2 regions of the Arthrobacter sp. GW460-12-1-14-TSB2 genome follow, and region 1 is predicted to be linked to the other one. Evidence: riboswitches for the same ligand, from Rfam matches in the RefSeq annotation. Region 1 holds a riboswitch; the other holds the start of a gene.
The links. Region 1 has a riboswitch for S-adenosylmethionine ahead of AC07YR_RS15930 (bifunctional o-acetylhomoserine/o-acetylserine sulfhydrylase). Riboswitches for the same ligand answer to the same signal wherever they lie in the genome.
Positions count from the first base shown of each region.

Region 2: linked by a shared signal. The riboswitch ahead of AC07YR_RS21400 (DUF1737 domain-containing protein) and the one ahead of AC07YR_RS15930 (bifunctional o-acetylhomoserine/o-acetylserine sulfhydrylase) in region 1 are both predicted to bind S-adenosylmethionine.

Region 1 is NZ_JBWKYC010000013.1:129,018-133,417, reverse strand. It holds gene AC07YR_RS15940 (CPBP family intramembrane glutamic endopeptidase) at 1-595, shown strand, start outside; gene AC07YR_RS15935 (VOC family protein) at 757-1,395, opposite strand; SAM riboswitch class IV at 1,557-1,672, shown strand; gene AC07YR_RS15930 (bifunctional o-acetylhomoserine/o-acetylserine sulfhydrylase) at 1,742-3,058, shown strand; SAM riboswitch class IV at 3,150-3,265, shown strand; gene metX (homoserine O-acetyltransferase MetX) at 3,278-4,400, shown strand, end outside.
Region 2 is NZ_JBWKYC010000028.1:18,770-23,169, forward strand. It holds gene AC07YR_RS21390 (aromatic amino acid ammonia-lyase) at 1-556, opposite strand, end outside; gene AC07YR_RS21395 (NtaA/DmoA family FMN-dependent monooxygenase) at 561-1,856, opposite strand; SAM riboswitch class IV at 2,088-2,202, shown strand; gene AC07YR_RS21400 (DUF1737 domain-containing protein) at 2,237-2,542, shown strand; gene AC07YR_RS21405 (rhodanese-like domain-containing protein) at 2,539-2,949, shown strand; gene AC07YR_RS21410 (O-succinylhomoserine sulfhydrylase) at 2,950-4,158, shown strand; gene AC07YR_RS21415 (hypothetical protein) at 4,205-4,400, shown strand, end outside.

The DNA.
Region 1 (4,400 bases):
CGACCTGACCTACCAGTTGCTGGACATTGTGTTCGCCCTCGTGCCGGTGGTCCTGGTGATCTATTTCCTCACGGAACACCGGCGGGCGGGGGAGTCCGGCGCTTCGGCGTTCCGCAAACTCGGCTTCAACTTCGCCCGCCCGGGGAAGGACCTGCTGCAGGGGCTGGGCCTGGCAGCGCTGATCGGCATCCCTTCCCTGGGGCTGTACGCGGCCGGCCGGGCGCTGGGCATCACCACCGCCATCATCCCCAGCGCGCTGGACGCCTACTGGTGGACCATTCCCGTGCTGATCCTCTCCGCAGTGCGGCACGGGATCGTCGAGGAAGTCATCGTGGTGGGCTACCTGCTGGACCGGCTCGGGAAGTTCGGGTGGAGCATGCCGCTGGCCATCTTCGCAAGCTCCATGCTCCGCGGCAGCTACCACCTCTACCAGGGCTTCGGCCCGTTCATCGGCAACGCCGTCATGGGTGTTGTTTTCGCCTGGGTGTACACGAAGACCCGCCGCGTCATGCCGCTGGTGATCGCCCATGCGCTGCTGGACATCGTGGCTTTCGTCGGCTTCAGCCTGTTCGGCAAGGCGATCGGGCTGGGTTAGATCGGGCTGGGTTGGCTCGGGCTCGATTAAAAGGATTCGGCCGCTATCGGTGGGTGGCGTCGTTGGCACCCGCTGATAGCGGCCGAAGTTTATGGTGTGGCACCGTTAAGGGGCAGCAGGCTGCCGCGTGGTCCCTTGCGGTTCCACGTTGTGGAACCGGGTCAGATGGTTACTGCCCCGGAAGCGGTTTCGAAGGTGACGGAGAGGATCCCCGGTGTTCCCTTCGGGGCGATCCATTCGACGGCCACATCTTCCAAAGGCTTCTCGACCGGTTGACCGAGCCACTCCGTGACGCGTTCGGCCGAGCCCGCGATGGTGAGGCTGGACATCTTAACGTTGCTTGGGTAGGCGTTGGACGGGTGAAGCTCCGGGTCGCCTTCCCACTTGAGCATGTACGGAACCTGCGGGTCTGCAATGAGGCCCAGGATGCCGATCTGCTTCCAGACGAGTTCGCGGCCGTCGGGGAACTTGCGGTTGCCGTTGACAGCCGATCGGCCGAGGCGTTCTTCGAACGGTGCCAGGTCGTCCACTTCGACGCACCAGCCCATCCAGCCGCCGCCGGCTGCGGAGCGTGCCCGGACAGCCTGCCCGAACGGAGCCTTGTCGGAGGCCGGGTGGTCCAGGACCTCCACAACCTCCAGGTATTTGTGCCCGGCCAGCGGGATAATCATGTTGCGGGTGCCAAAACGGGGGTGTACCCCGCCCTTCACGGCTTCGACGCCGAGGGCGGTTGCAATACGTTCGGTGGTGGCAGCCAAGCCATCTTGTTCACAGGCGTAAGAGACGTGATCCATGCGCATGCCCTCATCTTGGCACTTTGTGATGGAGCTCTCAGCTAAGGGTGGCCTTACCAAGATGGGATGTCATGGCGGGCCGGCCTGAGGCCCGTGAAATCACGCCGCTGACGTCCTTCGTCACAAAGCTGTTCACAGGCAATCCGCCGTTCCTAGACTGGGGGCCAGGTCATGAGCGCCAGCATCAAGCCCCGGCTAGCTGGCCGGCAACCCTCGTTCCGCGGTGGGGTGCCCCGGGTGAAGACCGGGCCCTCCGGCAACCGCCGGGCGGCAAGCGCGGCACCAGTCCGGTCAGGGCATGTCCAGCATGTCCTGCAGGGCAGAGGTGCCCTTCCTCAGAAGGAGCTCTCCGATGTCCAACGCATGGTCATTCGAAACCCGCCAGATCCACGCCGGCCAGGAGCCGGACAGCGCCACCGGCGCCAGGGCACTGCCTATCTACCAGACGACGTCGTTCGTGTTCCCGAGCGCCGAAAGCGCCGCCAACCGCTTCGCGCTGGCCGAGCTGGCGCCCATCTACACCCGCATCGGCAACCCCACCCAGGACACGGTGGAACAGCGCGTTGCCAGCCTGGAAGGTGGCCTGGCAGCGCTCCTGCTCAGCTCGGGCCAGGCTGCCGAAACCTTCGCCATCCTCAACGTGGCCGAAGCCGGCGACCACGTGGTGGCCAGCCCCAGCCTCTACGGCGGCACGTATAACCTCCTGGCCCACACCCTGAAGAAGTTCGGCATCTCCGTGACGTTCGTCGAGGATCCGGACAACCTCCAGCAGTGGAAGGATGCCGTCCGGCCGAACACCAAGCTCTTCTTCGCCGAGGTGGTCTCCAATCCGCGCCAGGATGTCCTGGACATCGAAGGCGTGTCCCGCGTTGCCCACGAGGCAGGCGTCCCGCTGATCGTGGACAACACGTTGTCCACTCCGTACCTCATCCGGCCGCTGGAATGGGGTGCCGACATTGTGGTGCACTCGGCCACGAAGTACCTCGGCGGGCACGGCAGCGCCATCGCCGGCGTGATCGTGGACTCCGGCAACTTCGACTTCGGAAAGGACCCGGAGAAGTTCCCGGGCTTCAACACGCCGGACCCCACCTACAACGGCCTTGTCTACGCCCGCGACCTCGGGGCGGACGGTGCACTGGGGGCGAACCTGTCCTACATCCTCAAGGCCCGCGTCCAGCTGCTGCGCGACCTCGGTTCGGCGGTATCCCCGTTCAACGCCTTCCTCATCGCCCAGGGGCTGGAAACCCTGAGCCTGCGTGTGGAGCGGCACGTTGCCAACGCGGTGACCGTCGCCGAGTGGCTGGAGTCCAGGGACGACGTCGAATCCGTCGCCTATGCGGGCCTGCCGTCCAGCCCCTGGTACGAGCGCGGCCGCAAGTATGGACCCAAGGGCACCGGCGCGATCGTGTCCTTCAACATCGCCGGCGGGGCCGAGGCAGGCAAGCGGTTCGTGGACGCCTTGGAGCTGCACTCCCACGTGGCAAACATCGGTGACGTGCGCTCCCTGGTCATCCACCCGGCGTCGACCACGCACAGCCAGTTGACGGCAGAGCAGCAGGCCGTGGCCGGTGTGACCCCCGGCCTGGTCCGCCTCTCGGTGGGGCTGGAGCACATCGACGACATCATCGCCGACCTCGACGCCGGTTTCCGCGCCGCCAAGGGCGACTGACCAGTACGGCTCCCGGCGTCCACGACGCCGGGAGTCATATTGATGTCACATTCTTAGCCATTGCGGCGACGCATTTCGTAGACTCTTTGAAGGTCATGAGTGCCAGCGACAGCCCCGGCTTGCTGGCCGGCAACCCTCCTTCCGCGGCGGGGTGCCCCGGGTGAAGACCTGGCCTGCCGGCCAGTTGGCGGCGGGCAAGCGCGAAGAAGAGGTCCTCAGATGACGATTGCCGTCACCCGCAGCGGTGTACCCGAAACAGATACCCACGCAGTGGATGCAACCACAGGCAACACCACGGATACAACGACAGGCAACAACACGGATACCAGCACGGTGGACACCGCCGTCCCTGACGGTACGGTCAAGTTCCTCAGCGTTGGCGGGCTGGAGCTGGAGGCCGGCGGCTTTCTGCCGGACGTAACGCTTGCGTACGAAACATGGGGCACGCTGAACGCGGACCGTTCCAACGCCGTGCTGGTGCAGCACGCCCTCACCGGCACCACGCACGTCACCAGGGGTGCCAGCGACGAGGAAGGCTGGTGGGAACAGCTGGCCGGACCCGGAGCCCCCGTTGATACGGACAAGTACTTCGTGGTCTCCATCAACATCGTCGGCGGCTGCTACGGTTCCACCGGTCCTTCCACCCCGGCCCCGGACGGTAAGCCGTGGGGTTCGCGCTTCCCCCTGGTGACCCTGCGGGACACAACGGCGGCCGAGTCCCGGCTGGCGGATGCGCTGGGGATCGAGAGCTGGTACGCGGTGTTGGGCGGCTCCCTGGGCGGAGCCCGGGCACTGGAATGGGCCGTGAGCTACCCGGACCGCGTCCGGCGCTGTGCCGTGATATCCATTGGAGCCAGCAGCACCGCCGAGCAGATCGCTTTTGCCCAGGCCCAAACCCTCGCCATCCGCCAGGACGTCAACTTCAACGACGGCGATTACTACGGCGGCCCGGAGCCGGAAGCCGGCCTTGCCCTGGCACGCAGGATCGCACACATCACCTACCGCTCCGCGTACGAGCTGGAGACCCGGTTCGGCCGCAACGCCCAGAGCAGCGAGAGCCCGCTCGAAGCGGTGTCGCTGGGGGACCGCGGCCGCTACCAGGTGGAGAGCTACCTCGACCACCAGGGCACCAAGCTGGTCCGGCGCTTCGATGCCAACAGCTACATCGCCATCACCGAAGCGCTCATGAGCCACGACGTGGGCCGCGGGCGCGGTCCGCTCAAGGACGCGTTGGCCCAGGCCACGGCCGAGTTCTTTATTGCCGCCGTGAATACGGACCGGCTGTATTTTCCGGCACAGTCTTATGAACTCGCGGCTGCGCTGCCGGGGGATGTGCCAGTGC
Region 2 (4,400 bases), on a different contig from region 1:
GCCCGGCGTCGGCCAGCGCCTGCCCGCCGGTCACCAGCTGCCCGTCCGCGCTGACAGCCTGGCCCTCCCCGATGGCGACGGCGGCCACTGCGGCCAGGTGGGTGAGGTCGGCGGAACCTACGGATCCTTCGCGCGGGATGGCGGGGACCACACCCCGGTTGAGCATGTCAGCGTAGAAGCGGGCTGTTTCCGGCCGGACTCCGGAGCCGCCGCGGCTGAAGCCCACCAGCCGCGCCAGGATCACGGCCCTGACCTCGTCGGCGCCCAGCAGGTCCCCCACGCCGCTGTTGTGGTACCGCACCACCTGAACCTGGTAGGCAAGGATCGACTTCTCTTCCACAGCGGTGTCCCGCCCGGAGCCCAGCAGCGTATTGAGGCCGTAGACGCGGTGGCCGGAGTCGATGGCCTGCTCCACCACCTCGCGCGAGCGCCCGATCAGTTCCAGGGCGTCCGTGCTGAGGACGAACTTCACGGCCGGGTCAGCCGCGGCCTCGGCGATGTCCCTGGCACGCAGGTGCGCCGTACCGATCAGGAAGTTGCCGCTGCCGTTGCCCATCGGACTAGAAGTCCAGCAGGTTCCGGCGGAAGCCGCCGTCGCCGTAGCTTGTCCGGAGCAGCCCGCGGCGCCGCAGCACGGGCGCCAGGCGGTCCAGCGCCCCGTGAACGGTGGCCGGGTCCACGAAGCCGGAGAACAGGAACCCGTCTCCGCCCACCGTGGCCCCTGTCTCCTCGAGGTAGTCCGCAATGTCCTCGGCGGTGCCGATGATGCTGTCCCCGGCGCCGCCGCTGCGCGCCTGCAGGAGCTGGCGCAGCGTGGAGCCGGGCGGACCGGCTTTGGTGAAGTGATCCAGGGTGCCCTGGTTGCTGTTCGTGGTGAGTTCAGGGAGCGGGGCGTCGAGGTCGAACTGTTTGAAGTCGATGACGGAGAGATAGGAGATGGAGTTCAGCTGGCTGTCGATGTCGCGCTGCGTGAGCCGGCGCCGCTGCTCCCGGAGTTCGTCCGCTTCTGCCCGGGACCCAACCACGGTGGGCTTGAGGACGAACAGCACCTTGACGTCGTCGGGGTTCCTCCCTGCCGCTGCCGCCTCGGCCCGGATCGAGTCCCGGTAGGCCTTCATGCCGTCCGCACCCCTGGCCAGCGCGATGGCGACGTCCGTGTTGGCACCCGCGAACGCCTTACCGCGCGGGGATGCCCCGGCCTGCACCAGCACCGGTTCCTCGGGTAGCGGCGCGGTGTTCAGCGGTCCGCGGACCTTGAAGAACTCGCCGTCGTGGTTGATGGGGTGGACCTTCGTGTGGTCCGCGAAGATACCGGCGTCCGCGTCCTCCACAATGGCGTCCGGCTCCCAGCTGCGCCAGAGCTTGCGCACCACGTCCACGAATTCCTCTGCTTTCTCGTAGCGGAGGTCGTGCTCGATCTGCTGGTCCAGGCCGTAGTTCTGCGCGGCCAGGTCGCTGCCGGAGGTCACCACGTTCCAGCCCACCTGGCCGTTGGAGAAATGCTGCAGCGTGGCCAGCAGCCGCGCCGCGGTGAACGGCGGGTAGAAGGAGGCGCTGACTGTTGGAACAATGCCCAGGTGTTCCGTGGCGGAGAGCAGGTACGGCACCAGTGCCAGCGGATCGTGCTTGGGCGCGAACGACGCCTGCGCCAGCGACACCTCGGCGCTGCCGCCGTAGGTGTCCGGCACCGTGAGGGAGTCTTCGATGATGAACAGGTCCAGCCCGGCCCGCTCGAATTCGCGCACGGCATGCTGGTACAGGGCGGGCTTTTTCCAGTCGTAGCCGATGCCGTAGCCTGGCGTGCCCCAGCCCTGGACGCCGAAGCCGTGACCCACAAACCAACCGAAGTGCAGCATGGGACTGACTGTATTCCCGTTCGATCCATTCACGGCTGCCTGATTTCATCCGGCGTTACAGCGGTTCATCTCCCGTCATTATCCTCCCGGCAGGGTCTTTTGTAACCGCAAGATGGGGTCACGCACGGGTCACTGGAAACAGGGCGCAGCGCCGCTTTCAGCCGTGTCCCGTTACGGAAGATGACGACGACGGCGGTGCAGGCCGCCGTCGTAAGTGTTACGTTTTTGGGGAGTAATGAGAACCGGTGCCAAGCCCTGACTGGCCGGTCGGCAACCCTCCTTCCACGGCGGGGTGCCTCAGGTGAATACTCGGCATATCGACCCATTCGAGCTGCAAGCGTGAGAGAAGGAGATCCGTCGTGTCTGACGCACCCGCCCCACTGGCTCCGGCCGCCGCCGGCCAGGAACTACCGGCCCAGGACCTGCCCCAGGAAAAGCTGGCCTACCGGCTCATCACCGGCCCCGATGACCGCTCCTTCTGCGAGCGCATCTCCGCAGCGCTGGCCGATGGTTATGTTTTGCACGGGAGCCCGGCGGCCACGTTCAACGGCACCAGCGTGATCGTGGCGCAGGCCGTGGTCCTGCCCGCAGCCATCGCCAGCTCGGACGCCGCGGTGGCAACCGCCGTGGACGAACTTGAGTTTGACCTCGACTTCCCCGGCGAGGGTTTCGAGGGCCACGCATGAGCTACGCCGGAGACCTGAGCCCCCAGGACGCCTGGGCCAAGCTGGAACAGGGCGCAGTCCTGGTGGATGTCCGCACCGAAGGCGAGTGGGCCCACATCGGCATCCCGGACACGAAAGCCACCGAAAACGATCCCCTCTTCATCCAGTGGACCTTCCCCGGCGGCATCCCCAACCCGGATTTCATTCGCCAGCTGAAGCAGCAGGCACCGGAGGACACCGGCGTCGAACTGGTGTTCCTCTGCCGTTCCGGCGTCCGCTCGGTCGCCGCGGCAATCGCCGCCACGCAGGCCGGCTTCACGGCCTACAACGTCCTCGAAGGCTTTGAAGGCGAACCGGACCGTTATGGCGAGCGCACCGTCAACGGCTGGAAGAACCGCGGACTACCCACCAACCTCGGAAAGAACTAAGTGACTTTCAATCCCGACGCCGCCGGCTGGAACCCCGACACCCAGGCTGTCCGCGGCGGCCTTGACCGCACCAACTTCCAGGAGACGGCTGAGCCGATCTTCCTCAACTCCGGCTTCGTGTATGAATCCGCGGCAGCCGCCGAACGCGCCTTCACGGGCGAAGACGAACGGTTCGTGTACTCCCGCTACGGCAACCCGTCGGTGGCGACGTTCCAGGAGCGGCTCCGGCTGCTCGAGGGCACGGAGGCGTGCTTTGCGACGGCGTCGGGCATGTCCGCCGTCTTCACTGCCCTCGGTGCGCTGCTGGCCGCGGGCGACCGCGTGGTGGCTGCCCGCTCGCTGTTCGGCTCCTGCTTTGTGATCCTGAATGAGATCCTGCCCCGCTGGGGCGTGGAAACGGTGTTCGTGGACGGCCCGGACCTGGAGCAATGGCGGGCCGCGTTGGCGGAGCCGACGACGGCGGTCTTCTTCGAGTCGCCGTCGAACCCGATGCAGGAGATCGTGGACATCGCCGCGGTCAGCGAACTGGCCCACTCGGCCGGGGCGACGGTCGTCGTCGACAACGTCTTTGCCACTCCCCTGCTGCAGCGCTGCGGCGAGCTCGGCGCGGACGTGATTGTGTACTCCGGCACCAAGCACATCGACGGCCAGGGACGGGTGCTCGGCGGCGCCATCCTCGGCACCAAGGAGTTCATAGACGGCCCGGTCAAGCAGCTCATGCGCCACACCGGGCCTGCACTGTCCGCATTCAACGCCTGGGTGCTGACCAAGGGCCTGGAGACCATGGCCCTGCGCGTCAACCACTCCTCCGCCTCCGCGCTTCGCCTGGCCGGATGGCTGGAGGAGCAGCCGGCTGTCAGCTGGGTCAAATACCCGCTGCTGAAGTCGCACCCGCAGTACGAGCTGGCCGCCAAGCAGATGAAGGCCGGCGGCACCGTGCTCACGCTGGAGCTCTCGCCGTCGGCGGGCCGCACGGCGAAGGAGGCGGCCTTTGCGCTGCTGGACGCGCTGCGGATCATCGACATCTCCAACAACCTGGGCGATGCCAAGTCGCTCATCACCCACCCGGCCACCACGACGCACCGCGCCATGGGGCCGGAAGGCCGAGCGGCCATCGGGCTCAGCGACGGTGTGGTCCGGTTGTCGGTTGGGCTCGAGGATGTCGAGGACCTCATCCGCGACCTGGAGCAGGCGCTCAAGCAGATCTGACCCGGGGCTTCTGTGACCGCCGTGTCTGCAGTGCCATGATGAAGGCATGCCCTTCTTTGGTGACATTGCTTATGGTGATGCCGGGCTGTCCCGGAACCGCGCCCAAGCCCGTGCCCGGGCAGCCGCGGTGCTTCTGATGCTGGCAGCCGCGGCCACCGCAGTATCGGGCTGCGGTTCGGCCGGAGCCTCAGATCCGGCCAGCACGAGTGCGCCGGGGCCCCAAAGCACCTCCACGCCGTCGT